DNA from 3 places in the Mesorhizobium sp. CNPSo 4670 genome. Region 1 is predicted to be linked to each of the others. Evidence: riboswitches for the same ligand, from Rfam matches in the RefSeq annotation. Region 1 holds a riboswitch; each other region holds the start of a gene.
The links. A riboswitch is a leader RNA that binds a small molecule or an ion and turns the genes downstream of it on or off. The one in region 1 is predicted to bind cobalamin.
Positions count from the first base shown of each region.

Region 2: linked by a shared signal. The riboswitch ahead of AC0ZT5_RS13610 (aromatic ring-hydroxylating oxygenase subunit alpha) and the one ahead of bluB (5,6-dimethylbenzimidazole synthase) in region 1 are both predicted to bind cobalamin.
Region 3: linked by a shared signal. The riboswitch ahead of AC0ZT5_RS10530 (CbtB domain-containing protein) and the one ahead of bluB (5,6-dimethylbenzimidazole synthase) in region 1 are both predicted to bind cobalamin.

Region 1 is NZ_JBWJFQ010000001.1:457,634-467,138, forward strand. It holds gene aroC (chorismate synthase) at 249-1,358, shown strand; gene ribB (3,4-dihydroxy-2-butanone-4-phosphate synthase) at 1,460-2,560, shown strand; gene AC0ZT5_RS02060 (MFS transporter) at 2,614-3,837, opposite strand; gene AC0ZT5_RS02065 (TetR/AcrR family transcriptional regulator) at 3,959-4,567, shown strand; gene AC0ZT5_RS02070 (hypothetical protein) at 4,662-5,645, shown strand; partial or broken gene bluB (5,6-dimethylbenzimidazole synthase) at 5,762-6,436, opposite strand; cobalamin riboswitch at 6,440-6,619, opposite strand; gene AC0ZT5_RS02080 (histone deacetylase family protein) at 6,741-7,667, shown strand; gene AC0ZT5_RS02085 (exodeoxyribonuclease VII small subunit) at 7,671-7,922, shown strand; gene AC0ZT5_RS02090 (DUF2277 domain-containing protein) at 8,035-8,301, shown strand; gene AC0ZT5_RS02095 (pirin family protein) at 8,339-9,259, shown strand; gene dxs (1-deoxy-D-xylulose-5-phosphate synthase) at 9,386-9,505, shown strand, end outside.
Region 2 is NZ_JBWJFQ010000006.1:235,507-245,011, forward strand. It holds gene AC0ZT5_RS13595 (ABC transporter ATP-binding protein) at 1-1,099, shown strand, start outside; gene AC0ZT5_RS13600 (DUF680 domain-containing protein) at 1,175-1,414, opposite strand; gene AC0ZT5_RS13605 (DUF680 domain-containing protein) at 1,483-1,683, opposite strand; cobalamin riboswitch at 2,195-2,396, shown strand; gene AC0ZT5_RS13610 (aromatic ring-hydroxylating oxygenase subunit alpha) at 2,511-3,758, shown strand; gene AC0ZT5_RS13615 (FAD-binding oxidoreductase) at 3,839-4,939, shown strand; gene AC0ZT5_RS13620 (ferredoxin reductase) at 5,003-5,749, opposite strand; gene AC0ZT5_RS13625 (sulfite oxidase-like oxidoreductase) at 5,746-6,357, opposite strand; gene AC0ZT5_RS13630 (DegQ family serine endoprotease) at 6,507-8,030, opposite strand; gene AC0ZT5_RS13635 (MBL fold metallo-hydrolase) at 8,288-9,007, opposite strand; gene AC0ZT5_RS13640 (diphosphate--fructose-6-phosphate 1-phosphotransferase) at 9,041-9,505, opposite strand, start outside.
Region 3 is NZ_JBWJFQ010000004.1:386,675-396,179, reverse strand. It holds gene AC0ZT5_RS10560 (tyrosine phosphatase family protein) at 1-506, opposite strand, end outside; gene cobD (threonine-phosphate decarboxylase CobD) at 503-1,549, opposite strand; gene cbiB (adenosylcobinamide-phosphate synthase CbiB) at 1,548-2,516, shown strand; gene cobO (cob(I)yrinic acid a,c-diamide adenosyltransferase) at 2,539-3,168, opposite strand; gene cobU (bifunctional adenosylcobinamide kinase/adenosylcobinamide-phosphate guanylyltransferase) at 3,170-3,685, opposite strand; gene AC0ZT5_RS10535 (CbtA family protein) at 3,678-4,481, opposite strand; gene AC0ZT5_RS10530 (CbtB domain-containing protein) at 4,497-4,676, opposite strand; cobalamin riboswitch at 4,713-4,910, opposite strand; gene AC0ZT5_RS10525 (aromatic ring-hydroxylating oxygenase subunit alpha) at 5,052-6,227, shown strand; gene AC0ZT5_RS10520 (MFS transporter) at 6,231-7,430, opposite strand; gene AC0ZT5_RS10515 (heparan-alpha-glucosaminide N-acetyltransferase) at 7,666-8,664, shown strand; gene AC0ZT5_RS10510 (methyltransferase family protein) at 8,661-9,137, shown strand; gene AC0ZT5_RS10505 (MerR family transcriptional regulator) at 9,144-9,505, opposite strand, start outside.

The DNA of each region.
Region 1 (9,505 bases):
GGCATGGGCGGCGGCAGGCGAATGGAAGAGAGCAGAAACCAACCGAATGTGTCAAAACTAAATCCGCCAGATCACAGTTTGACCACTGTGAAAAACGCCAATAGAAGGCAGGCCACGGCGCCGAGCGTCCTCCTGGGTGCGCGGAGGACGCTGTGGCACTTTTTGATTTGCGTATGATCCCTTGCGAGAACGGCTTCGTTTTTCGGGTCATGTGCTAAGCTGGCTCCGATGCCGGGCAGGGTCATTTCATGTCTCACAACACGTTCGGCCACCTTTTCCGCGTCACCACCTGGGGCGAAAGCCACGGCGCCGCACTCGGCTGTGTGGTCGACGGCTGTCCGCCCGGCATCCGCTTCACTCTGAGAGACATCCAGGCCGAACTCGACAAGCGCCGGCCGGGGCAATCACGTTTCGTCACCCAGCGCCGCGAACCCGACGAAGTGAAAGTGCTGTCGGGCTTCATACTCGACGAGGACGGTGAGACGATGATCACCACCGGCACGCCCGTCTCGATGCTGATCGAGAACGTCGACCAGCGCTCGAAGGACTATGGCGAGATCGCCCGCCAATACCGGCCGGGCCATGCCGACTACACCTATGACGTCAAATATGGCTTGCGCGACTATCGCGGCGGCGGCCGCTCCTCGGCTCGCGAGACGGCGGCGCGCGTCGCGGCCGGGGCCCTCGCCCGCAAGGTGGTGCCTGGCATGGTGGTGCGCGGCGCGCTGGTGTCGATGGGCGAAAAGTCCATCGACCGCGCGAACTGGAACTGGAACTTCGTCGGTGACGCGGAAAATCCGTTCTTCACTCCCGATCCGGCTTCCGTTCCCGTCTTTACCCACTATCTCGATGGCATCCGCAAGGCGGGGTCCTCGGTCGGCGCGGTGATCGAGATCGTTGCTGACGGCGTTCCCGCCGGCCTCGGCGCGCCGATCTACGCCAAGCTTGATCAGGACATTGCCTCCGGCCTGATGTCGATCAACGCGGTCAAGGGCGTCGAGATCGGCAACGGTTTCGAGGCCGCCCGCATCACCGGCGAGCAGAACGCCGACGAGATGCGCATGGGCAATGACGGCAAGCCGGTGTTCCTGTCCAACAATGCCGGCGGTATCCTCGGCGGCATCTCGACCGGCCAGGCGATCATCGCCCGTTTCGCCATCAAGCCGACCTCGTCGATCTTGACGCCGCGAAAGTCGATCGACAGGGACGGCAACGACGTCGAGATCATGACCAAGGGCCGTCACGATCCCTGCGTCGGCATCCGCGCCGTGCCGATCGGCGAGGCGATGGTTGCCTGCGCCATTGCCGATCATTATCTGCGTCATCGGGGACAGACAGGTAAGGGGATAGGGGAGTAGGGGAATATGTTACGCTACCCGCCCGAGACAGCCATTTTTTCCTTTTCCCTACTCCCGTACTGGCCTACTCCCTTATTCCCCTGCGAGTGAAACGAGCGCCTATGCCTTACGACCAGAAGAAAATCGTCGAAGCCCTGCGCGCTTTCGAGCGCGGCGAGATCGTCGTCGTCATGGACGATGATGGACGCGAGAACGAGGGTGACCTGATCGTCGCCGCCGTCCATTGCACGCCGGAGAAGATGGCGTTCATCATCCGTCACACCTCCGGCATCGTCTGCACGCCGATGCCGCGCGAGGAGGCCAAGCGGCTCAACCTGGCGCCGATGGTGGCCGACAATGATTCCGCCCATACCACCGCCTTCACCGTCAGCGTCGATTTCAAGCACGGCACGACAACAGGCATTTCAGCCGAGGACCGCACGCTCACCGTGCGCAATCTCGCCAACGGCAATGTCGGGGGCTCGGATTTCGTCCGCCCCGGCCACATTTTCCCACTGATCGCGCGCGAAGGCGGCGTGCTGATGCGTTCGGGTCATACCGAAGCCGCGGTCGATCTGTGCAAGCTCGCCGGTCTGGCGCCGGTCGGCGTCATTTCGGAACTGGTCAATGACGACGGCACCGTCAAGCGTGGCCCGCAGGTTTCGGCCTTTGCCGAAGAGCATGGCCTCAAACAGGTTTCGGTCGCCGACCTCATTGCCTACCGGCAGCGCAAGGAAACGCTGGTCGAACGCGTGGCTTGCTCGGAAATCGACACGCTCGGCGGCAAGGCGCAGGTCTTCACCTACACGCTGCCCTGGGACCCCATGCATCACGTCGCCATTGTCTTCGGCGACATCCGCGACGGCGAGGAGGTGCCGGTGCGCCTGCATTCCGAGGATGTGGTGACCGATGTGTTCGGCACCAGCCATCGGCTCGACGGCATCATGAAGGCGATGGGCGAGCGCAAGCGTGGCGTCATCGTCTACCTGCGCGAGGGCTCGGTTGGCGTCGCCCACCAGGAGCGCAAGCGGCCGGCGAGCGGCGACCGCGAGGATCACGAAGAGGCACGCCGACGCGAGAACGAATGGCGCGAAATTGGCCTCGGCGCGCAGATCCTCAAGGATCTCGGCATTTCCTCGATCAATCTGATCGCTTCGCGCGAACGCCACTATGTCGGTCTCGAGGGCTTTGGCATCCATATCGCCAAGACCGAGATTCTCTGACGGGCAACCACCGGGGATAGAGCCCGGTCCGTTCGAAACCGGGCGCTTCGGGATCATTCAGCAGGAACGACGCCTGCTTCGCATCCTTCCAGGTCGCATTCGGGCGTGGCCAGGCTGCGCTGACCAAGCAATACGGTGACCAGTGCGATCGTGCCGGCCGCAACCGACACCCAGAACCCGTTCTGGGCGCCGAACGCATCCACCACCGAGCCGGCCGCGAACGAGCCCAGCGCCATGCCGATGCCGATCCCTGTAGTCACCCAGGTGATGCCCTCGGTCAGCATCGCCTCCGGCACATGCCGTTCGATCAGGCCGAACGCCGTGATGAAGGTCGGCGAGATCGCCACGCCGCTGACGAAGACGGTCAACGCCAGCAGCGGCACCGTGTCGGCGGCGAGCGGCAGCAAGGTGCTGAGCGCGATGATGGCGATCGCGATGGCAAGCTGGCGTTGCAATGGTGCTTTCAGGTTGAGCGCGCCGACGATGATGCCGAGCACGAACGATCCCAGCGCGTAGACACCGATGACGAGGCTTGCGGCGCTTGGCTGGCCAAGTTCCTTGGTGATCGCCACCGTGCTCACTTCCGTCGTCGCAAAGGTCGCGCCGATGAAGATCAGGGCAAAGGTGATGATCTGTACCGGCCGCAGGCGGATTGCCGAGCCGCGCGACCCATGCTCCACCGGCCGCACTTGCGGCTCGGTCGAACGCTGCAGGATGAACGCCGTCGAGCCGAAGGCGAGAAACAGCGTGCTCGCCAGCATTCCCGCTTCCGGGAACAGGGCGGCACTCAGCCCGACCGACAGCGATGCGCCGGCAATGTAGACCAGCTCGTCCGCCGCCGACTCAAAGGCGAACGCGGTGTTCATCTCGTTCCGCCCGCGGAAAATCTCGGTCCAGCGCGCGCGCACCATTGCCGGGATGCTGGGCATGGCCGCGGCCAGCAGTGCGGACACGAACAGCGTCCATACCGGCCAATCCTGATTGGCCGCCGCTATCAGGACCGCGAAAGCCAGTACGGAGATGATCGTGGTCGGCACCACGAACTGCGTCTGGCCAAGGCGATCGACCAGCCTTGATATTTGCGGCGCCATGAAAGCGTTGGCCAGCGCAAATGTCGCGGAGACGGCGCCGGCCAGCCAGTATTCGCCACGCGTCTGCGACAGCATTGCCACGATGCCGATTGGCGCCATCGCGATCGGCAGCCGCGCCATGAAGCCAGCGGCTGCAAAGCCCTTGGCGCCGGGGGCGCGAAAAATTTCCGAATAGGGATTTTGCATGGTCCGGTTCCTCGACAAAGGCAGATTCGACAATTACATACGATGCGTATGATTGTTAGATAGATCATACGTCGCGTATGTCAATTGGCATACGAAGCGTATGTTAGTAGGTCCAGAAGCCATGCACAAACCTCGCAAGGAGATGATCGCCGAGACTCGCGCCAAGCTGATCGCGGCCGCCCGCCACGCCTTCGGCACGATCGGCTATGCCCAGGCCTCGATGGATGATTTCACCGCATCGGCCGGTCTGACGCGCGGCGCACTCTATCATCACTTCGGCGACAAGAAGGGCTTGCTGCAGGCGGTCATCGCCGAAATCGACGGCGAGATGGCGGCGCGCGTGAACGAAGTGGCGTCGAGAGCGCCGACCCGCTGGCAGCATTTCGTCGACGAGTGCACGACCTATATCGAGATGGCTTTGGAGCCGGAAATCCAGCGCATCATGTTCCGGGATGGTCCGGCCGTGCTGGGGGACCCGGCACAATGGCCGAATGCCAATGCATGTGTCGGTTCAATGACCGATCATCTGACCAGGCTGCAGGAGGAGGGCGTGGTCGTTCCCAGCGTCGACCCCGAGACCGCCGCACGGCTGATCAACGGCGCCAGCAGCCAGGCGGCGCAGCGGATCGCCAATTCGAACGACCCCGAAGCGACGTCGAAGACCGTGGTGGTGGCCTTCAGGCAGTTGCTCGAAGGCTTGCTCAAGAAGCAGGGTTCGCAGCCGGTCTGAAATCCCCATTGGCGGCCTGGGGCCACTGCCCACGATTGACAAGAGCCGGTTTGAGCGCATCCTCTCGCCCCATCTCTGAGCGGAGATTCGGGGCATGTGGGATTTTGATATCGGGAGGTCGGTGTCCATCATGATGCGGACCTGGCCGTTCATTGTCTTTCGCATGATCGTCTATTTCGGCATCACGCTGGCGTATATCGTGGCGACCGGCACGGGCGCCTCCGTTGGCTACGGCGTTGGCCATATCTCCACCGACCCGGACGGGCCGCTGTCCTTTGCCCTGTGGGGCGGGATGGTCGGCTTCGGCGTCGTCTCGATCGCTGTCTACTGGATCCGCGAATACATCCTCTATGTCGTCAAGGCCGGCCATATAGCCGTCATGGTCCATCTGATCGACGGCCGCGACATTCCCGACGGCCAGGACCAGATCGCCTATGCCAAGGACATCGTGACCCAGCGTTTTGCCGAGGCCAACATCCTTTTCGTCGTCGACCAGCTGGTCAAGGGCGCCATCCGCGCCATTACCGGGTTGCTCGGCGGCATCGCCGCCTTCCTGCCGATCCCGGGCCTGAGTGGCCTGGTCAGCTTCATCAACACGGTGATCCGCCTGTCGCTGACCTATGTCGACGAGATCATCCTCGGCTACAACATCCGTATCAATTCAGCCTCGCCGTTCGAGACGGCGCGGCAAGGCGTCGTGCTCTATGCCCAGAACGGCAAGATCATGGTCAAGAACGCCGTCTGGCTGGCGGTCATCATGTGGGGCGTCTCGTTCGTTATCTTCCTGCTGATGCTGGCCCCGGCCGGCGCCATTCTTTTCCTCATGCCCGGGCAGCTTGCCGGCTGGGCCTTCGTGCTCGCCATCGTCTTCGCCTGGGCCTTCAAGGCGGCGTTCATCGAACCCTTCGCCATCGCCTGCCTGATGCAGGTCTATTTCAGGACCATCGAGGGCCAGGTGCCCGATCCCGCCTGGGACGCCCGGCTGGCCGAGGCGTCTTCGAAGTTCAGGGAACTCAAGGACAAGGCGCTGGCCTCTTTCGGCGGTTCTCGCTGGGGCATGGCCGGCGCGACACGCTGATCGGCAGTGGTTGCCGGTGCGGCATCGACCCCGCTGAGGCGCGTCACGGTCGATTTGAGCAGCACTTCACCTTGCCCGCAAAAGGTCTCGCTCATGATCAGTTCCGGCAGTGGCAAGCGGCGGCCCCAGCCATGCGCCTCGAGGTCCGGCTTTGGCGCGAACTCGGAAACATGGCCGACGCAGAGATAGGCGACCGGCGTCACATGCTCGGGAATTGACAGAAGCTGTTTCAGCGCTTGCGCCTCGATGATGCTGACCCAGCCGACACCCACGCCCTCGGCGCGCGCCGCCAGCCAGAAATTCTGCACCGCGCAAACCGTGCTGTAGAGGTCCATCTCCGGATTGTGCCAGCGCCCCAGCGGCGAACCCTTCGAGCGCTGCCGGTCGCAGGTAATGCAGATGTTGAGCGCGCTTTCGCAGATGCCTTCCAGTTTGAGCTTGCGGTAAAGCGCCTGTCGTTCTTCCGCGATGGCCGGCAGTTCCTGCTCTCGCGCCGCCAGGAACAGGTCACGCACCTTTTCCCGTCGCTCCGCATCGCGAATGACGATGAAATTCCAAGGCTGCATGAAGCCGACCGAGGGGGCGTGGTGAGCGGCAAGCAGCAGCCGCGCCAGCACCTCATCGTCGAGCGCGGTTGGCAGGAAATGGCTGCGCACGTCGCGCCTTGTAAACATGGCGCGATAGACAGCGTCGCGCGCACTCTGGTCAAATCCGTCGCCAACAGAGGCGGTCATGTGTTCCGGCATCGCGTGTCCCCTTGCGATTGCTGTAGATGCCGTCCGCCTGACCATGCGGATGACGATGCCTGCCAGGCCGGTCTTCTGGCTCGGGATCAACCCGCGTCCGGTGCCTTCCCGTCATCGACAGTGGCATTTACCGGCGCGGTCCCCCTTACAGCGTTGGGCACGCCACGGAGTTCAACCGTGTTCCCGATTCTCCCGCTTGCGGCGGGCACCAGGCAGTGGCAGTGACCTTACGCCGAAGCGCTGACGACGCCAATGCCTGCAGCGACACCAATGGACGCATGTGTGATTTTCCCCAGCCATCAGGCCACGACGCATGGCCATCGCGACGTCGGGGCACTAGATAGGGAGGATGGCCACTCGTCTCTACACCCATCCGATCTTCCTTGAGCACATCACGCCGCCCGGTCACCCCGAGCGGCCGGACCGCTTGCGCGCCATCGAGCGGGTGCTCGACGATGAGGCGTTTGTCGGGCTCGATCGCATCAAGGCGCCCGAAGGCGACGAGGCCACCATTCTCTACGCGCACCCCGCCGATTTCGTCGCCCGCGTCCGCGCCGCCATTCCCGACGAGGGCATCGCCCGCATCGACGCCGACACGACAGTCAGTCCGAAGAGCTGGCAAGCGGCGATCACCGCGATCGGCGCCGCCAACGCCGCCGTCGACGATGTCTTTGCCGGCCGCGCTGACAACGTCTTCGTCGCAGCCCGGCCGCCTGGCCACCACGCCGAAAAAACCACGGCCATGGGCTTCTGCCTCTTCAACACGGCGGCGATTGCGGCGCGCTACGCGCAGAAGAAACATGGCGTCGAGCGCGTTGCCGTCGTCGATTGGGACGTGCATCACGGCAACGGCACGCAGGATATTTTCTGGGACGATCCGTCGGTGCTTTATTGCTCGACGCACCAGATGCCGCTTTATCCCGGCACCGGGGCGAAGAGCGAAACCGGCGCCGGCAACATCGTCAACGCGCCGCTGGCGCCGCAGACCGGCAGCGAGGTTTTCCGAGATGCCCTGCTGTCGCGTGTCCTGCCGGCGCTCGACAATTTCGCGCCCGACCTGATTATCATTTCGGCCGGTTTCGACGCGCACCATCGCGATCCGCTGGCAGAGATCAACCTGACCGAGGATGATTTCGACTGGGCGACCGGCCAGCTTATGCAGCGCGCCACGCGCCACAGCGGCAACCGGCTCGTCAGCCTGCTCGAGGGTGGCTACGATCTGCAGGGACTGGCATTTTCGGTCGCCGCCCATGTCGGGCGACTGATGAAAGGGTGAATGATGGCTGGAGAGACCAACGAAGACGTCAAGGCGATGAGCTTTGAGCAGGCACTCGACGCATTGGAAAAGATCGTCGATGATTTGGAACGTGGCGACGTGCCGCTCGACCAGTCGATCAGGATCTATGAGCGCGGCGAGGCGCTAAAGGCGCATTGCGACCGGCTGCTGAAGGCCGCCGAGGACAAGGTCGAGAAGATCAGGCTGTCGCGCGACGGCAAGCCGGTTGGAACCGAGCCGCTCGACGCCGACTGAGTCATGCTCCCGAACGATGGTCTTGCCTCACCGGCTTTTGGACATGATCATGGTCGAGGATAGCAGCCGTCCCGATTGAAACGGCTTCAGGACAAGAGGAGGTTCGCAAACGATGTGCAGAAACATCAAGACCCTGTTCAATTTTGATCCGCCGGCAACCAATGACGAGGTGCGCGACGCCGCACTTCAGTTTGTGCGCAAATTGAGCGGAACGACGCGACCTTCGAAGCAGAACCAGCACGCCTTCGATCATGCGGTCGAAGCCATCGCGGCATCGGCGCGTGAGCTTCTCGATTCCCTCGAAACCCATCAGCATCCTCGCAATCGCGAAGAGGTGGCCGCCAAGGCACGGGCAAAATCGGCGATCCGTTTTGCCTGATCCAACAACCGGCGACGGCCGCTGACAAGGAGAGTCCATGAGCTTCTTCCCCGGGAAAGACCCTGAAGTCGGCGACGCCTTTGCCAGCGACCAGATCGAACTGATGGTCATCCCGAACGCCAAGGACATTGGCGGTTTCCAGGTACGCCGCGCTCTGCCGACCGCCAAAAGACGGCTCGTCGGGCCTTTCATCTTCTTCGACCGCATGGGCCCGGCGATCCTGCGCGCGGGCCAGGCGCTCGATGTCCGTCCTCATCCGCATATCGGGCTGTCGACGGTAACCTATCTGTTCGACGGCAAGATCAGGCATCGCGATTCACTCGGCACCGAAATGGTCATCCAGCCCGGCGACGTGAATTTGATGACGGCCGGCCGCGGCATCGTCCATTCCGAGCGCACGCCGGAGGAATTGCGTGGTGCGCCGATGTCGGTCTCCGGCCTGCAGACATGGCTGGCACTGCCGGACGGCAAGGAGGAAGTGGCTCCGGTTTTCGAGAACACCGCTGCTTTGCGGCTCCCCGAGATCGATGCCGAAGGCGTCAGCGGGCGGGTCGTCATCGGCGACTTCCAGGGACTGCTGTCCCCGGTGAGGGCTAATTCCGAGACGCTTTATGCCGACCTTAGGCTGGCGCCAGGCGCCAGCGTTAAAATCCCGGCGGATGCCGAGGAGCGCGCCATCTACACGCTCGAAGGCGACGTTTCGATTTCAGGCGATGTTTTTCCAGCCGAGCGGCTGCTGGTGTTTCGGCCCGGCGACGAGATCGTTGTGTCGTCGGAAGGCGGCGCCCATTTCATGCTGTTCGGCGGCGCCTCGCTCGGCTCGAAGCGTTACATCTGGTGGAATTTCGTCTCGTCCTCCAAGGAGCGCATCGAGCAGGCCAAGGAAGAATGGAAGACCGGCCGCTTCGATATCGTTCCCGGCGATGAGGAAGAATTCATCCCGCTGCCGGAAAGCTGATGCATGTCGCCCAAAAGTGGCCGGGTTTTGGGACCTAAAGCCTGATCCGCGTCACTGACACGCATTTACTTTCGCCGGCGGCCGGCCTATCCCGCCCATGAACAGAAAGCCTGAGCAGGCCTACCCGTGAACTCAACGCCGCATACGCCGCTTCTCGACAAGGTCCGCATCCCGGCCGACCTGCGCACGCTTGCCGAGAGCGAATTGCCGCAACTGGCATCCGAGCTTCGTGCCGAACTGATCGAT
Region 2 (9,505 bases), on a different contig from region 1:
GCTAAGACAAGTGAAGAAGTCCTACGGCAATCTGAACATTCTCCACGGCATCGACCTCGATATCAAATCGGGCGAGTTCATCGTCTTTGTCGGCCCGTCGGGCTGCGGCAAGTCGACATTGCTGAGGTCGATCGCCGGGCTGGAGGAAATCACCTCCGGCGAACTCAAGATCGCCGGCGAGGTCGTCAACGACGTGCCGCCATCGAAGCGGGGCATCGCCATGGTGTTCCAGTCCTACGCGCTCTACCCGCACATGACCGTCTACGACAACATGGCGTTCTCGATGAAGATCGGCAAGGAGAACAAGGCCGAGATCGACCGCCGCGTGAAGCAGGCGGCGGAAATCCTGCAGTTGACCAAATATCTCGACCGCCTGCCCAAGGCGATGTCAGGTGGCCAGCGCCAGCGCGTCGCCATCGGCCGCGCCATCGTGCGCAATCCGAAAGTGTTCCTGTTCGACGAGCCGCTGTCGAACCTTGACGCGGCACTGCGGGTCGCCACCCGCATCGAGATCGCCAAGCTCAAGGAATCGATGCCCAACACGACCATGATCTACGTCACCCACGACCAGGTCGAGGCGATGACGCTGGCAGATCGCATCGTGGTGCTCAAGGAAGGTCATATCGAGCAGGTCGGCACGCCGATGGACCTCTACAAGAAGCCCGGCAACCTGTTCGTCGCCCAGTTCATCGGCTCGCCGGCCATGAACATTCTGCCGGCTACCATCGACAAGACCGGAAACCCGACCGTCGTCAGCCATGTCGGCGGGCGCAAGGCAAGCGTGCCGATCGCGACGCCGGCTTCGGCAAAGGGTGCTGCGGTGAGTTTCGGCGTGCGGCCGGAAGATCTGATCATCGCCAGCGGCACGGAGTATCTGTTCGAGGGGACGGTCGACTATGTCGAGCAACTCGGCGAGGTCCAGCTTGTCTATGTCGACATCGGCCGCGCCGACCTGCCCCTGGTGACCAAGCTGCCTGGCAATGTCGAGGTCAAACGCGGTGCGACGCTGCGGCTGAGCGCGGATGCGAACGACCTTCACGTCTTCGACGCGGACGGGCACTCCTTCTCGCTCCGTCAGCCGGAAGTAAAGGCGGCTTGAGACAGAACCAAGTCTCGACACGAAAAGAGCGGCGGGCCAGGCCCGCCGCTCTTTTTTGGAAATCAACTTCGGCTGTTAGCGATTGCCGAAGAGGTCGCGGTCGGCGCTCTGAGGGGCGGACTTCTCTACGTCACCCGACAAATTGAGCAGCTTGCCGACGAACCCACCGCTGTTGCGGATCGAGCCCGTCTGCGAGTTGTCAACCGAACCGACCGCAGGCTGGTTTGCGCCGTTCGAACCGTAGTTGTCGCTGGCGGCGAAAGCGCTGCCGGAGATCGCCAGGACGGCGGCAGCAGCAAGCATGATCTTCTTCATTTCAAGTCTCCTGAATTCTGGTTTTCGCCAGGACGGCGGCAGAGCCCGCCGCCCCTGGGAATCGGCTGTTAGTTGTTGCCGAAGAGGTTACGGTTGCTACCCTGGGCAGGCGTCTGAGCAGCCGGCTCCGACTTCTTGGTCGAAGCGGTGTACGAGCTGTCGACAGCAGCGGTGGCTGCCGGGGCATTCGAACCATAGTGGTCGCTGTTCGCGAAGGCGCTGCCGGAAATGGCCAGAAGGGCGGCGGCAGTGAGGATGATCTTTTTCATTTTTTGGTACTCCAGTATTTCTTATTTTTGCCGTCCGTCTAGCGGCGTGTCTTGGGAAGAAATCGCGTCGTTCGGACAGCCCCGATGTGGGAGAGCCATCCAGTCATTTCCAATCACGAAGTTGTTCCGCGTGGACCAAGAATCCACCACTTGAAATTGTGCCAGGGGTTTCCACACTCAATGTTTTTCTAGTTATATCAAATAGTTGTACAAAACAGGCACCCCGATCACCAACTGTGTCGGAGGCCCAGCGTTCACACGTCCTGCACGCACCGTCAACAGAAACGAACCGTTCGGTTCGATTTTAGAGGCTGCTAATAGTCACTTTTCGATACCGATAGCCTTCTTTGCTTCCCGACAAGCGGGCAGATTCGGCGATATTGCAGCCGGCTATGGTTGCCCAAGAGATAGGGCTTCCGCTCCGCGATCGCCGACCGGAACGTTTCTCAAACGTGTCGCGCCGCATGGATACGATGTCGTTTTCATGCCGATGGCGCGCCCGCGATCGTGATTAGATCATGCCATCTCAGGTGCCGCTTCGTGACGGCGAGGCGGAGAATTGGGAAGCCGGTCAGAATCCGGCGCTGCCCCCGCAACGGTGGTGGAGTTCAAGTCGCAACGGGAGACCACTGGGCAATCGCCTGGGAAGGTGTCGCGATGGTCCGCAAGGACAACTCCAGAGCCCGGAAACCAGCCCGAGATGTCTAGACTCGACTGATCGCGGTGGGCGGTCAAGAGGTGGATAGTGCATGTCCGGCGGATCGCCGGCCTGCGTCCAATCCTTCCTCCGTCACCACCAGTTCAGTCCTTAGAAACGAGGACAGGACATGGATGCTCGCAACGACATGCTGAGGCTCTTGAGTGGGCGCCGGCAAGGCTTTTCGCTGGAACAGCCCTTCTACACCGATCCAGATTATTTCAAGCTCGACATGGAGCTGATCTGGTATCGCGACTGGCTGTTCATCGGTCATGATTGCGAGTTGCCGAAGCCGGGCAGCTACATCACGGCGCAGATTGGCGACTATCCAGTCGTGCTTGTCCGCGACCAAAAGGGCAATATCAACGCCTTCCACAATTCCTGCCGCCATCGCGGCAGCCGCGTCTGCAATTCCGACAAGGGCACGGCGGCAAAGCTGGTCTGCCCCTATCACCAATGGACCTATGAGCTGGACGGAAGGCTGTTGTTTGCCAGGCAGATGGCCGACGGTTTCGACAAGAGCCAGTTCGGCTTGAAGCCAGTCGCCTGCGAAAGCGTCGGTGGCTACATTTTCATCTGCCTGGCCAAGGAGCCGGCGGATTTCGCACCGATGCGCGCGATGATCGAGCCCTACCTTTTGCCGCACCAGCTGCGCGAGGCCAAGGTGGCGTTCGAGTCGACCATTGTCGAGAAGGGCAACTGGAAGCTGGTCTGGGAAAACAACCGCGAGTGCTATCATTGCGCCGGCAATCATCCGGAGCTCTGCAAGACGTTTCCGGAGGCACCCACGGTGACCGGCGTGCAAGGCGCCGACAGCGACCCGGAAATGCTTGCGCACTGGGCGAAATGCGAAGCAGCCGGTCTGCCGAGCAAATTCCGCATCGACCCGGCCGGACAGTACCGCGCCACCCGCGCGCCGCTGCTGCGCGACGCCGTCAGCTACACGATGACGGGAAAGCGTGCAGTCAAGAAGAACCTGTCCGACAACGTCTCAACCGACCGCATCGGTTCCTTGCTGCTCTATCACTATCCGACGACCTGGAACCACATTCTGGGCGACCACGCCGTCACCTTCCGGGTGTTGCCGATCAGCGCCACGGAGACCGCGGTGACGACCAAATGGCTGGTTCACAAGGATGCGGTCGAGGGCGTCGATTACGATCTCGAAGAACTCACCCATGTCTGGACCGAGACCAACGATCAGGACCGCCGCATCGTCGAGGAAAACGCCTTCGGCATCCTGTCGCCCGCCTACGAGCCCGGCCCCTATTCGGAGCTGCATGAGGGCGGCGTCATCCAGTTCGTCGAGTGGTACGCGTCGTTCATAGGTCCGCGCCTTGCCGAAGGCGGCCGGCCGGCGCTGCGCAGCGTTGCCTAGTGCATGTCGCGCAAAAGTGCGCACCGGTTTTGAGACCTCGACAAGCACAGGGCAAGAGTGAGGACAAGAGGATGAATGCGATGACGGATCTCGGCCTCTATCGCCATCTCGACCAGATGACGCCCTGGAACGACAGGCTCCAGGTGCTGGAAGTGATCGGCGTCAGCGACGAAGCGCCTGATGTGAAGACCTTCACCTTCCGCTCCGACAACCAGACCTGGTTCCGCTACAAGCCGGGCCAGTTCGTGACGCTGGAACTGCCGACCGCCGAGGGACCGCTGATGCGCACCTATACGCTGTCGTCTTCGCCATCGCGGCCGTTCTCGATCGCAGTGACGATCAAGGCGCAAGCGGGCAGCATCGGCACACGCTGGATGTTCGACCATCTGACGCCCGGTTCGCACGTCAAGGCCTATGGGCCGACCGGCGACTTTTCGCTGCACAGCCACCCGGCGGCCAAGTACCTGTTCATTTCAGCCGGCTCTGGAGTGACGCCGATGATGTCGATGCTGCGCTGGCTGAACGACTGCGCGCCATGGACCGATGTCGGCTTCGTCAACTGCGCACGGCGCCCGGAAGAGATCATTTTCCGCAAGGAGCTCGAACTGCTCGGCAGCCGCATGCCGGGCCTGTCGCTCGGTTTCATGATCGAGGAGCGGTCCAGCCGCGAGGGCTGGTTCGGCCATATGGGCCGCATCGACGCGATCCGGCTGCCCTTGCTGGCGCCCGATTTCCGCGAGCGCGAAATCTTCTGCTGCGGCCCCGATCCCTTCATGCGCGCCGTGCGCGGCATGCTGGACGCCGCCGGCTTCGACATGACGAAATACCACCAGGAGAGCTTTGCCGCGCCTGTTGTGGAGGAGATCCCGGCACCGTTCACCTTGCCGGCGGAAGACGGCGCCGCGGTTGTCGTCGAAGCCGCGACGCCGATCCGGTTTTCGCTTTCGGATGTCGAGGCCGAATGCGTCGCCGGCCAGACCGTGCTGCAGACGGCCCGCGCCTCGGGCGTGCGGATTCCCGCCGCCTGCGAGTTCGGCCTTTGCGGAACCTGCAAGGTGAAGAAGATCGCGGGCGATGCCGAGATGAGCCACAATGGTGGCATCCTCGATCACGAAATCGACGACGGCTTTATCCTCGCCTGCTGCTCGAAGCCGCTTTCGGCGCTCGAAATCGAGGCGTGACCGGCGGGCGATGCCAGGCCTCAGAACGACGACTACGAGAAACGCCTCGAAAGGCCGTGTCGTTCAAACCCCGTAGCGCTCGGTGCGGATGATCTCCGCTGCGACGCCTGCATCGATCAGTGCTTGGGCGGCGGCCGAAACGAAGGCGTTGGAGCCGCAGACGAAGGCGATATCAGGCGGTCCGGGCAGGTGCGCCATGGATTGCACCATCATGGCAACGTCCACCCGCCGCGAATAATCGGCTGGACGGCGTGCGGCTTCGCGCGTCAGGGTCAGCACCAGGTCGAAGCCGTCCTTGCGATCGTCGAGGGCAACCAGTTCGTCACGAAAGATCACTTCGTCCCAGACCCGCGCTGAAAAGACCAGGGCGACGGGCACGCTCGAATTGCGCTTGGCGCGATGACGGACCATCGACATCAAAGGCACGACGCCCGAACCACCCCCGACCAGCAAGACCGGTCCGCCATCGTCATCGGGCCAGATGAAATGCCCGCCGAGCGGCCCGCGAAGTTCGACCTCGTCGCCAATTGCTGCGACGTCGTGGAAAAAGGGCGAGACCTCGCCATCGTCGAGTTTTTCGATCGCCAGTTCGATCACCCCGCCGTCTCCGGGCGCGGAGGCAATGGAATAGGAGCGGCGAGCCTGATAGCCGTCGGGCGCCGTCAGCCTGACGTCTACATGCTGACCGGCAAGATAGGTGAAAGGCCGCGATAGCTGGAAAAAGAAGCTGGTGACACGCGGCGTGCGCTTTTCGACACGGACGATCCTGACTGTCTGCCAGGGCGATTGTACTGCCGCTGCGTCGCTCATGGATCGTTCGTGTAGCGCTGCTCGCGCCAAGGGTCGCCATAGATGTGATAGCCGCGCAATTCCCAGAAACCCGGCTCATCGCGCTCGGTGAACTGCAGGCCGTTCAGCCATTTGGCCGATTTCCAGAAATAGAGATGCGGCACCAGCAGCCGCGCCGGGCCGCCATGGTCAGGCGTGATCGGCTTGCCTTCGTAAAGCAGAGCCACCATCGCCTTGCCGGCGGTGAGGTCCTTCGTCGGCACGTTGGTGGAATAGCCGTCGAAGGAATGCGCCAGCGTGAAGGCGGTCGGCGGCTCGATGCCGGCATCGGCGAGGATGTCGTCAACAAGCACGCCTTGCCATGGCGTGTCGAATTTTGTCCATGCGGTCACGCAATGGATGTCGCGCGTCATCTTGGTCAAGGGCAGCGCGTTGAACTCGGCCCAGTTCCATTTCTTGATCGGCCGCGGCCCGTGCTTCAGCGTGAACGACCAGTCCTCGGTGCGCACCCGCGGTGTCGGGCCGGCTGACAAGACCGGAAATCCCTGCTCGAGATATTGCCCGGGCGGGATGCGCGCATCGCCGTCGATCGGCGGGCGCCGTCCTGAAGAAAAACCTCGGGTGACCATCGCGGCAATCCCCCTGCATCAGACCACTATCGACCTTATGCAATGTTCTCGAAGATGCCGTGGCGGGCAACCAAAATCTTGATAGACAGGGATCGGCGGCCCGCGTCGCCGAGCCCGCCGATCGCTGCCTTCATGTCAGCGCCCCTGCGTCAGCCATTGGCAAACGGCACCGCGACATAGATCTGGCTGCCGTCGCGCTCGACCAGCAGAAGCACCGATTTGCGGCCGGACTTGCCGGCCTGGGCGATCGCCTGCGTCACTTGCCTGGCAGTTTTCACCGGCGCCTGATTGACGGCAACGATGATGTCGCCGGGCTGGATGCCCGAGGCCGAGGCCGGCTTGTCGGGATTGACGCTTGCGACCAGGGCGCCATGCTGATTGGCCGCCAGGTTCAACTCCTGGCGGACATCAGGGGTGATGTCCATCAGGCCAAGCCCGATTGCAGGGACGCGCGAGCCCTGCTCGGTACTCGGCGCGCCGGATTCGTCGGGCACGGATGCGGTCTTCACGTCGTCGCCGTTGCGCCCGACATCGACGGAAACATTCATGGCCTTGCCCTTGCGCCAGATATCCAGCGTCTCCCTGGCGCCCGGCGCGACATCGGCGACGGCCCGCGACAGGTCCTTGGGATCCTTCACATCCTGTCCGGCAAAGCTGGTGATGACGTCGCCGGTCTCGACGCCGGCCTTGGCAGCCGGCGAACCTTCATTGACCTGCGAAACCAGCGCGCCGCCAGGATGGTCGAGCCCGATGGCGCTGGCCACATCCGGCGTCACCGGCTGTATCTCGACACCGAGGTAGCCGTACTGGATGGAGCCGTCCTTCATCAGCTTGGCGACCACCTTCTGGGCCTGGTCGGACGGGATGGCGAAGCCGACGCCGACACTGCCGCCATTGGGTGAATAGATCGCCGTGTTGATGCCGACGACATTGCCGCGGACATCGACCAGCGGACCGCCGGAATTGCCGTGATTGATCGGCGCGTCGATCTGGATGAAGTCGTCGAACGGCCCGCTGTGCAGATCGCGGCCGCGCGCCGAGACAATGCCTGCGGTGACCGTGGTGCCGATGCCGAACGGATTGCCGATTGCCAGCACCTGGTCGCCGGTCATCAGCCTGTCGGAATCGCCCCATTTGACGGTCGGCAAGGGCTTGTCGGATTTGATCTTGAGCACGGCGAGATCGTTCTTGGCATCGCGGCCGACGAGCTTGGCGGGAAGCTCAGTGCCATCGTCGAGCGTTACCTTGATGGAAGAGGCGCCATCGACGACGTGATTGTTGGTGACGATGGTGCCATCGGCAGCGACGATGAAGCCCGAACCAAGCGCCTCGGCTCGCGGAGCCTGCTGCGGCGGGGTTTGTGGAGCGGGCATGCCCTGGTCGCCGAAGAACTGACGGAAATATTCGTCGAACGGCGAGTTGCCGAGAGGCATGCCGTCGTCCGTGCTTTCCGGCTGTGCCTTCATGACGGTGGTAACTGTCACCACCGCGGGCTTGTCGGCGGCCACGATGGGGGCGAACGAGCCGTTGGGTGCCGTGATGCCGGCGACAGGTGTCTGGGTTGTCGGAACGGCGTTGCTCGCACTTTGAGCGAAAGAGATGACAAAGGGAGATATGAGTAGCGCAGCGCCCAGCGAGGCCGCGACGCGATGTCTGCGAATGATATCTGACATGGTCGTTTGTCCGGGCGAGAGTTGATCCTGCGCTGTGGCCGCCTCTCTTGGAAACTGGCCATCCCGCGTGTCGAGGGTCGCGATTGCCCGTCTCGCCTTGCATGGCAGCCGACCGGATCGACAGCCCTGCATCTAGGGTGCGGATTGGCCCGATTTAGGGTTTTCGGGCGACCTTACGAAGATTTAATATCCAGACGGCGCCCGGTCACAATGTCGTGGGGTGAGCGGCCAGGCGGTCTTCCCAGCCCACTGGGGCATCAGTCCGCGCCGGTTCGCGCTAGATAGGCCGTTGCAATTTCGTGCATGCGTTTGCCGTCGAAGCTCGGCCCGTGGCCGCCATGGCCGATGCGGATCGGGATGTCGAGCAGGCGCTGCATCGTGCAGCGATAGGCTGTTCGATCGGAGTCCGGCAGGTCGTCGATCAGCGTGTCGTCGTAGATGGCGTCGCCACTGAAGAACAGGCCATCGGCCTCGTCGAGCAGCGCGATCGAATCCGGCGAATGCCCGGGCAGATGCAGCACGCGAAACTGACGATCGCCGAGATCGACCACGTCGCCCTCGTCAAGGGTCCGCGTCAATGGCGCTGATGGGATCCTGTAGTCGGCTGCCTTCCAGCCTGGTGCCGGCAGTTTCGAGACGGCACCTTCGAGGTCGTGGAACATGTAAGCATAGGTCGCGGCGTCATCCATGCTGTCGAACTGCGCCGCACTCATCCTTGGCCCGGCCCGCAACGGGAACTCGTGCAGCGAACCGACATGGTCGAGATGGATATGGGTGGCGACGACCAGCAACGGCTTGCCGTCGGACAACTCGATCTCCGGCGCCAGCGGACAGATGCCCATGCCGGTATCGACCAGCAGGTCGACATCGCGGCCGCGCAGATGCCAGATGTTGGCGCGCACGTAGTCATGCACGAACGGCTCGGTCAGCATCGTCGTCTTCTCGTCGACGATGCTCTTACTGAACCACCCCGGCATCAGGCGTGCGCCCGCATCACGTGTGAGCCTGTATCAGACGAACGGCTTCCCGACCTTGTATTTTTCCGGCACCAGCCGCTTGAGGTAGGCCATGCCGGCCTCGGACAATTGATTGACATCGGGCTTCATGAAATCGTCGGGCATATGGCGGGTCTTGCCGGCGACGTTCTTCAGCGGCACCTTCTTCAGCACCGTTTTGGCGCCGTCATATTGCAGCGCCACCGAGCCGCCGCCCTGTTCGGCGACGCTGACGGCGAAGGCGCCGGCATCGAATGCCTCCTGCGCGTCGACCGCGCTGATGGCGCCGATATAGCCGCGAGGCATGTAGCCGAGCGCATCGACGCGGGCCCGCTTGCCGGGCAGGCCTTCGGCCAGCGCGCGCTCGAGTGCGGCCGGCAGGTCACTGCCGGACAGCTTGACGTTGCCATGCGCGTCGCGCTCGAGCTTCTCCGGCGGTACCAGGCTTTCGACCAGCGCCTTGCCATCGGCGGTGCTGAC
Region 3 (9,505 bases), on a different contig from region 1:
ATGTCGATCTTCAGCGCAAAGGGCGTTCCCTCAAAGGCGTCGGCGCCGCGCCCGATAGCCTGGATCGCCTCGATCATGCGGCCATTGCGGTGGAGCAGCACATCGGCCACCGCAATCAGCCGCGGGTTGGGCGTCGCCGATGGAGACAGCGCCCGCAGCGTCTGCGCCAGTTCGGCTTCGTCGCGCTTCGGCGCCAATGCCGCGGCGATGATGTAGGCGGAAGCGGTCGAGCGGCTGATGCCGGCATAGCAATGCACGACCATCGGCTTTGCCCGGTCCCATCGGCGCGCGAAATCAAGCAGGTTGCGGACATGCTCCTCGCCCGGCATGGTCATGCCGTCCTGCGCCACCGCGATGTCGTGCATGACCAGATGCAGATGGTTTTCCCGGGCGATCGAGGCCGGGCGCACAACGTCGGTTCCGGCGGCGAGCAGCGACAGCATGCGGTCGGCGCCGGTCCTTGCCACCGTTTCCTCGACCTTTGCCAGCGAACAGACATGGATCATCGTTTCGAACCCTTCGAACGATCCTCGCGCCGTGACGCCCATTCGGCAAGAGCGGATTCGAGCCGCTGCCATTCCTCCGGACTCCCCGGCAGGCCGGCGCGCAAGACGCCCGGACGATCGGCGAAATGACGCAGCAGGATGCCGCGCTCGCCGAGTTTGGCAAACAGATCGGCGGCGTCGTGCAAGCAGAGATAGCGGAACAATGTGGTGCCGCCCGCGACAGCAGCGCCGAAGCGGCCGAACAGCACATCAAGCCGTGCCGATGCCTCCGCAAGCGATGCCCGCATCGCGTCCTGCCACTCAAGGTCGGCAAGCGCGCGAATGCCGTATTCCAGCGCCGGGCCGGCGACGGCCCATGGTCCGAATTGCGTGTCCAGCCGGCCGACCGTCACCGCATCGGAAAGCGCAAAACCGAGCCGCAGCCCGGCCAGGCCAAAGAACTTGCCGAATGAGCGCAGCACCACGATGCCGCCCTGACCGACATCGACGCCAAGGCTGTGCTCGTGCGGGCCGACATCCATGAACGCCTCGTCGACCACCAGCAGCCCGTGCTTGGCGCGCAGCCCCGCGGCCAGCGCCAGCAGCCTGTCGCGCTCTATGATGCGCCCATCCGGATTGTTGGGATTGACGATGATGGCAAGGTCGGCTTCCGCCAATACTTCGAAATCGCCGACCTCCGTCACCGCGTGCCCGGCGATCACCGCTGCCCGCGCATGTTCGGCATAAGTCGGACCCAGCACCAGCGCCTTGCCGGGCGCGATCAGCGATGCGACGCGCGGCAACAGGATCTGCGTGCCGGGTGCCGCCGCCACATTGGCTGGCGATGGCGCGCCATAGGCGCTCGCCGCGATCTCGACCAGCTCGCTGGCACGCGCTGCCTCCGGCAGCCGCGACAGGGTGGTGGCGGGCAACTCGAAAAGCGGGTAGGAGTGCGGATTGATACCGGTCGAGAGGTCGACGAAAGGCTGCGGCGCGTTGGGGAAAAGCGCCCTCGCCCGGCCGAGACTTCCACCATGGTCCACCGCCCCATCAAGAAGCTTCATGTCAATCCTGATCGCTTTCCTGTCATTGGCCGCTGAATTCGTCCTGGGTTACCCGGACTGGCTGTTTCGCGCCATCGGCCATCCGGTGACGTGGTTCGGCAGGCTGATATCCTTTCTCGACGGCCGGCTCAACCGCGCCACTGATCCCGACGCGCTGCGTCGCAAGCGTGGTGTCCAGGCGCTGCTGGTCATCGTGCTGGTGCCGGCGGCGATAGGGCTCGGCGTGCAGATCCTGCTCTGGTTCGTTCCCATGGGATTGATCATTTCCGCTCTTCTGGCGACATCGCTTCTGTCGCAGAAGAGCCTCTACGAGCATGTTGAGGCCGTGGCCGACGCGCTCGATACCGGTGGCCTTGCTCTTGGACGCATCGCCGTCTCGCGCATCGTCGGCCGCGATCCCGAATCGCTGGACCGGGCCGGTGTCAGCCGCGCGGCGATCGAGAGCCTGGCCGAGAATTTTTCCGACGGCATCGTTGCTCCCGCCTTCTGGACCGGCGTCGGCGGGCTGGCAGGAGGCGCTGCCTACAAGGCAGCCAACACCGCCGATTCGATGATCGGCCACCGCACCCCGCGCCACCAAGCGTTCGGTTGGGCGGCGGCGCGCTTCGACGATTGGATCAACCTGCCGGCATCGCGGCTGACGGCGCTGTTGATCGTGCTGGCCGCATTCCTCGTCAGGGGTGCTGATGCGAAAAACGCCTGGCAGTCTGTGTGGCGCGACGCGAAAAAACACCGCTCGCCCAATGCCGGCTGGCCGGAAGCGGCGATGGCCGGCGCGCTCGGCCTGGCGCTCGCCGGGCCGCGCAGCTATGGCGGCGTGCTGGTCGACGATCTCTTCATGGGCGAAGGTGGCCGCCGCGAGGCCGACAGCATCGACATCAGGCAGGCGCTGAAACTCTATCGTGTCGCCGATTATCTGCTGATCGCGCTGTTCGGTTTGGTCTTGGCAATCGTCATCGTCGCGTGATCGGGCCTGCTGGTTAAGGCTATCAGAACTCGATGCCTTGCTGCGCCTTCACGCCCGCGGAAAAATGGTGCTTGGTCACGCCCATTTCGGTGACGAGATCGGCCGCCTCGATCATTGCCGGCTTGGCGTTGCGGCCGGTGACGACGACGTGCAGGCCCTCGCGCCGCACCTTCAGCGCCGCAACCACTTTGTCGAGATCGAGATAATCGTAGCGCAGCGCGATGTTCAGTTCGTCGAGCACCAGCAGGCTGATCGATGGATCGGCCATCAGTTCGAGCACTTTGGCCCATGCGGCTTCGGCCGCCGCGATGTCGCGCTTCAGATCCTGGGTTTCCCAGGTGAACCCCTCGCCCATGGCGTGCCAGACGACGCGGTCGCCAAAGGCGGCGAAGGCATCCTTCTCGCCGGTGTGCCATTTGCCCTTGATGAACTGGACGACGCCGACACGCTTGCCGTAGCCGAGCATCCGCAGCGCCAGACCAAAAGCGGCGGTGGTCTTACCCTTGCCCGGCCCGGTGTTGACGATCAGCAGCCCCTTCTCGATCGTCTTGGCCGCCACCTCGGCATCCTGCACTGCCTTGCGCTTGGCCATCTTGGCGCGGTGGCGTTCCTCATCCCGGTCGTCAATGGTCTTGTCGTCGATATCGGTCATTTCATTTCACCTTGAGCGGCAGCCCCGCCACCATCAGCAGCACCGTATCGGCGACAGCGGCCACCTGCTGGTTGAGCCGGCCGCCGGCATCGCGAAAACGGCGCGCCAGTGCGTTGTCCGGCACGATGCCTTGGCCGACTTCATTGGACACGACGAACCAGGGCCCGCGCGGCCGCGACAGCACGTCCGCCAGCCGACGGCACTCAAGGTCGAGGTCGTGTTCGGCCAGCATATGATTGGTCAGCCACAGTGTCAGGCAGTCGACAAGCACCGGCTGATCGTCCGGCAAAGCCTCGAGCGTGCCGGCGAGATCGAGCGGTGCGTCGATGGTCGCCCAGCCCTCGCCGCGCCGCGAGCGGTGCAACGCGATACGCTCACGCATTTCGTCATCATAGGCTTGCGCCGTGGCGATATAGGTCCATGGCGAGGGTAGAACCGTCGCCAGGGTTTCGGCATGCGCGCTCTTGCCGGAGCGCGCACCGCCGATGATGAAGGTCAGCTTGCTGCGATCAGGCAAAGCTGTCGCGCAGGCTGGTCGCGGTGCCGGTGAAGCGGCCGCGCACCACGCCGACGACGGCGCCGAGCACCAGCCAGAACACCAGGTTGGTCACCGTAACCGCCACCACGAACTGGTGGTGCAGGCCTTCCGGGATCGGCGTCTCGAAACTGTCGGGCTGCGGTGCGCCGACGACATGCGGCGCGACGATCAGCAGGACAGCAAGGATCGCAAGCGGCAGCGACTTGCGGAACGCGATCAGGCCGAGACCCGCCGCGGTCGCCACCACGGTTGCCCACCACCAGATCTGGCGCTGCGTGAGATCGGCCGCCGGCATGGCGGGCAATTCCGGTGGCAGGCCGAGGCCAGGTGCCAGCGTGAACACGGCAAAGCCGGCCAGGCCCCAGAATACGCCCTGGCGCCAATTGCCGATGCCGCCGGCGAATTCGGAAACCGCGACCAGGATCAGCGCAAAACCGATGCCGGTGACGATATTGGCGACAACGCTGAAGGCGAAACGCTCGAAACCGTCGGCCGGCGCCCAGCCTTCGTCTTCCGCGGCCGGAGTGGCTGCTTCCGCCGGCGCCGGGGCGGCGGAGCTCATGGCATTCCCCGCCGGAGCGGCTGTGCTCATGGCGCTGGTATCGGTTGCGGCAGGAGCGGCATGGTCATGATGGTGGCCGCCGCCGGCCTGTTCGTAGACTTCCGCCTTCAGGATCAGCGGCACGGTGGCATAGGCCTGCAGACAGGCGAGAACGACGCCGGCCACGAGCCCTGCGATCGCCGCGATGAACACGACGTTGCGAAACAAGTTCATGATGTCAAATCCTCGTCAGTGGCAGGGAAACGCCATCGAATGGCGATAGTCGTGAGCCGCATTGTGGACCGCATCGATATGCGAGAAGCCGACAAAGCCGACAACGAAGATGCCGAGCAGCGCCACGAGTGCAAGCTGCATGAAGCGCGACTGCGAGGAGACGGAGGCGCCGAGGGAGACGGAAGCGGTAGTCATGTCTTGTCCTTTCACCCTCCACCCGAGGGCATCGAAGTCAGTTTCCTGTCGCCGGCAGGTCTCCTGGCTCGCGGATCAGCGCCCTTCCCCACCTTCCCGAAGAAAAACCTTCAGTGGCATATGGAGAGGACTACCGCACACAGTTGCGGGGGCAGCCACGGCATTGGGCAACCAGTCCGCCCGCACCGCATTCCCTCTTGGCTCCAAAACGGAACCGACGACAAGCGCGACTATAGGGAAAATCGCCGCAACCGGCAAACCAAATTCCGCCGACAACCAGCGCGATTGCGCCATCCAGATAAATCGGGTCTCCGGCACAACAATTGACAATTCCCATGGTCGGGTGTCGGCTGACAAATCCACAGGAAGCCAGCCATGCAGCCCATTGCCAGCGAGCGCGATCCTTACAACGGCCTGACCCGGGCCGAACCGACGCTGCCATCGTCGGCCTATTGGGATGCGGACAGCTATCAGCGCGATCTCGACGTCATCTGGTACAAAAGCTGGTTGCTCGTCTGCCGCGAGGCCGACCTTGCGCAGCCGCTTTCATTCCGCACCTTCCGCGTCGGCACGCAGGAAATCGTCATGCTCCGCGACGAAACCGGCGAACTGCGCGCCTTCCACAACACGTGCCGCCATCGCGGCTCGCAGCTTTGCCAGGAAAGCGAAGGCCGGCTGAAGGCACGGCTCATCACCTGCCCCTACCATGCCTGGTCCTATTCGCTGCGCGGCGACCTCGTTCGCGTGCCGTCGAAGTCGCTGCCGGAAGGCTTCGACAAGGCAAATCATCCGCTCTATCGCGTGGCGCTCTCGGTGTGGCGCGGTTTTGTCTTCGTCAATCTGCAAGAGGACGCCGCCGGCTCGGCGCAAACCTCCTTCGATCCAGCGTCCGGCAGTCTCGCCAACTGGCCGCTGGAAACGCTTGTTACCGGCCATGTGCTGCGCAAGGTGATGAACTGCAACTGGAAGATCTTTTGGGAAAACTTCAACGAGTGCCTGCATTGTCCGGGCGTCCACAAGGACCTGTCGCGGCTGGTGCCGATCTATGGCCGCGGCCTGATGGGTCGCCATGACGATCCCGAATGGTCCCGCCACGCCGACAATGACGCGCCGGAGTTTTCCGGCGGCCTGCGTGCCGGCGCGCAGACCTGGTCGCGCGATGGCCAGGCGCATGGGCCGATCTTTGCCAGCCTCACATCAGCCGAACGCGCCGCCGGCCAGACCTACGCCACCAACCTGCCGTCGATGTTCATCGTCGGGCATGTCGACTATGTCAGGACCGTGCGGCTGGTGCCGCTCGGCCCCGAGCAGACCGAGCTTGTCGCCGAATGGCTGTTTGCGCCGGAGGCGCTTGATGCAACCGATATCGACAACATCGTCGCCTTCGGCAAACAGGTGCTGGAGGAGGATGCAGGGATCTGCGAGGTCAACCAGAAAGGCTTGCGCTCGAGGCGCCATGCGGCCGGCGTGCTGATGCCCGAGGAGTACGACCTGCACCGCTTCCACAACTGGATCCGCGAACGGCACGCAGCAGCTACCCCCAACCCGTGAAGATCACAGCGATTTCGGCAGGTATCGCCAGGTCACGAAGCCGCAAAACGCCGCCAGCAGGCCGAGCGTGACGAACACCGACCCCAGTCCGAAGAACGCCAGCACGACCGAATAGACCAGCGGCGGCGTCAGTTCGGAAAAGTCGAGATAGGTGCGATAGACCGCCGCCATCTGCGACCTTTCATAGGATCGCACCGAGCGCATGAAGGCGGTCGAGCCCAGTGCATCGAGCGCGATGGTGAAGAAAGCGCCGCAGAGCAGGAGGGCGCCGGTGAGCAGCGGCCCGGTTTCGCCGACCGCACCCGCCGCCAGCAGCATGGCCGACATGGCGAAATAGGCAAATGTCATGGTTCGGCGGCCACCGAAGCGCTTTCCTGCCTTGCCCCAGAAGATGGCCATGAACAGCAACGCATTGCCGGCCGAAACCAAAAGACCGCCGGCCAGCTTGCCCTCGCCGGTGATGACCATGAACAGCGGCCCATAGACGAAGAACGTCGTCCAGAAACAGGAGCGGCCGAAGGCGATCAGCCAGGCCAGCCGCAACCTGGGCTGGGCGAGGAAGCGGCCGATATTGGCGAGCGGATTGGCCGGCCGCGTCTTGCCTGGGCGGATCGATGGGTTGTCGCCCAGGCGGTAGGTCCAGAACAGCGCCAGCAAGGCCAGCGCGAACACCGCCACCGCACCATGCGCGGCGTAGATGCCGAAGCGCGTGTAGAGGAAGATGCCGAGCGTCGGCCCGCCGGTCCAGGCCAACATCGACCACGCCATGCGCAGTGATTCGGCCTGCATGAAATCGGTCTTGCGGATGTGGTCCATGATGTAGAGGTTGAGCGTGATCGACAGCGCGCTGGCGCCCATCACGCGGCACAGCATGCCGGCCAATTGTCCGGCAAGCGTATGGGTGACGAAGAACAGCGAGCCGATGGCCAGCAGGCAGGCACCTGCCGTGTAGACCCAGCGCCGGGCAAAGCGTCGGATCAGCATCGGCATGAACAGCGTTACCGACAGGCCGAGCATCGCCACGATGGTGTAGAGGATCGAGACGATCTGCTCGTTATGCAGGATCTCGTAGGCCTGTATCGGGATGACGCTCGACACCGTGGCGCGGGCGAATGATTCGACCGCATAGAGCGAAGCGAAGGTGCGCGCGTCGGCCGGCCGCAAAGCCGGTAGCCAGATCGGATGGCGCACATGGGTGGACATTGCTTCCCCAAAGCAGAATCAGCGGGTCAAATCTGCCGTGGTGATTCCTGCACGGGTAACAGGAAACCGACGCCTATCCAGCAAAAGCGAAGTCGGCCAAAGGCTTTCCGGCACTGGCCTAAAGCGGCGCCTGATCCATCTTCTGCAGCGCACCCTATACCCGAAGCTGCCGGCCTTCTTTTGTCCGGGGCAACCGTGATAGTCGTCTTGCGGGGCTGAATCAGAATACGAGACCATGAGCATCCACACGCCGACCGTACCAATTCAGGATCGACCGAAGCGCATCGTCGCCATCGACATCGTGCGCGGTATCGCGCTCATCGCCATGGCGAGCTACCATTTCACCTGGGACCTGGAATTCTTCGGCTATACCGATCCCGGCCTCACCGCTTTCGGCTGGTGGAAGATCTATGCGCGCTGCATCGCCTCGACCTTCCTGTTCCTGGTCGGCGTCAGCCTGTACCTCGCCCATGGCCGGCAAATCCGCTGGAACGACTTCTGGAGGCGCTTCGCCATGGTCGCCGGAGCGGCGATCGCCATCTCGGTCGTCACCCGCATTGCCACCCCGGACGGTTTTATCTTCTTCGGCATCCTGCACGAGATCGCGCTGGCCAGCCTGCTCGGCCTCGCCTTCCTGCGGCTGCCGGCGCTGCTGACGCTACTTGTGGCAGCGCTGGTCATCGCAGCGCCCGTCTATCTGCGCTTCGAGGCCTTCGACCATCCATGGCTGTGGTGGATCGGCCTGTCGGCGATCAATCCGCGTTCCAACGACTACGTTCCGCTGTTTCCGTGGTTCGGCGCCGTACTTGCAGGCATCGCGGTAACTAAACTCGCCTCCGCTTCGGGCCTGCTTGCGCGGCTTGCCGAACTGACACCCGGCCGCTGGGCCAACCCGCTGGTCTTCATCGGCCGCCACAGCCTGGCCTTCTACCTGATCCACCAGCCGCTTTTGATCGGCTGTGTGTGGCTGTTCGCGCAAGTCATGCCGGCCAAGGTCGAAACCCCGCAGGTGAACTTCCTGAAAACCTGCCAGCTGTCTTGCGAGCAGTCGCGCGACACCGAGTTCTGTTCGAGCTACTGTGTCTGCATGCTCGACACGCTCGAGGGCGAGGCCTCACTTGATCGGCTCTACAACAACGACCAGACTGCCGAATGGAAGACGCATATATCCGATCTCGCCGGTATGTGCACCGCCAAGACCGAAGACAAGATGACGGAGGGAGGGGTCAAATGACCGAGAACCAGCCGAAGGCAGGGCTCATACCGTGGCCGCCGGTGATCTACGTTGCTGCCATCGCCATCAGCATCGCACTCGGCCTGCTCTATCCCCTGCCCTGGATTGGCGACCTTTTGGGCGATATCCTGTTCGCCGCCGGCTGGGTGGCCCTGTTCGGCGTCGCGGCACTCTGGTTCACCGCGATCCGCACCATGATCAGGGCCAAGACCACGCTCAATCCCAACGCGGTGCCCGATCACCTGGTTACCACGGGGCCCTTCGGCATCACCCGCAATCCGATGTATCTGGCCAACACGCTGCTGTTGATCGGCGTCGCCTTTGTCTCGGGGATCGTTTGGTTCCTGCCGCTCGCCTTCATCGCTGCCTTTGTCACGCAAAAGGTCGCGATCGAGGGCGAGGAAAAGGTGCTTGCGGCGAAATTCGGCAAGAAATACCGGGACTACGCCAAAAGAGTGCGGCGCTGGATTTGAACAGCGTTACGTGTTGACGCCGAGTTCCACCAGCCGCTCGACACAGGATTCCTCGGCCTGGTCGAGTTCGGCCAGCGTCTCCTCGAGGTCGCGGCGCTTCTGTCGCAGGTCCTCGCGCTTTTCCTCGATGCGCTTGATCATCAGCTTGAGTTGACCGACCTCGCCGGGCGGCTCCTTGTACATCTGGATGATTTCGCGGATCTCATTGATCGAGAAGCCTAGCCGTTTTCCCCGCATGATCTGGCGAATGAGGTGGCGGTCGGACGGGCGAAACAGCCGCGTGCGGCCGCGTCTTACCGGCTGCACCAGCCCCTCGTCCTCATAGAAGCGCAGCGTCCGCGTCGACACGTCGAATTCGCGGGTCAGTT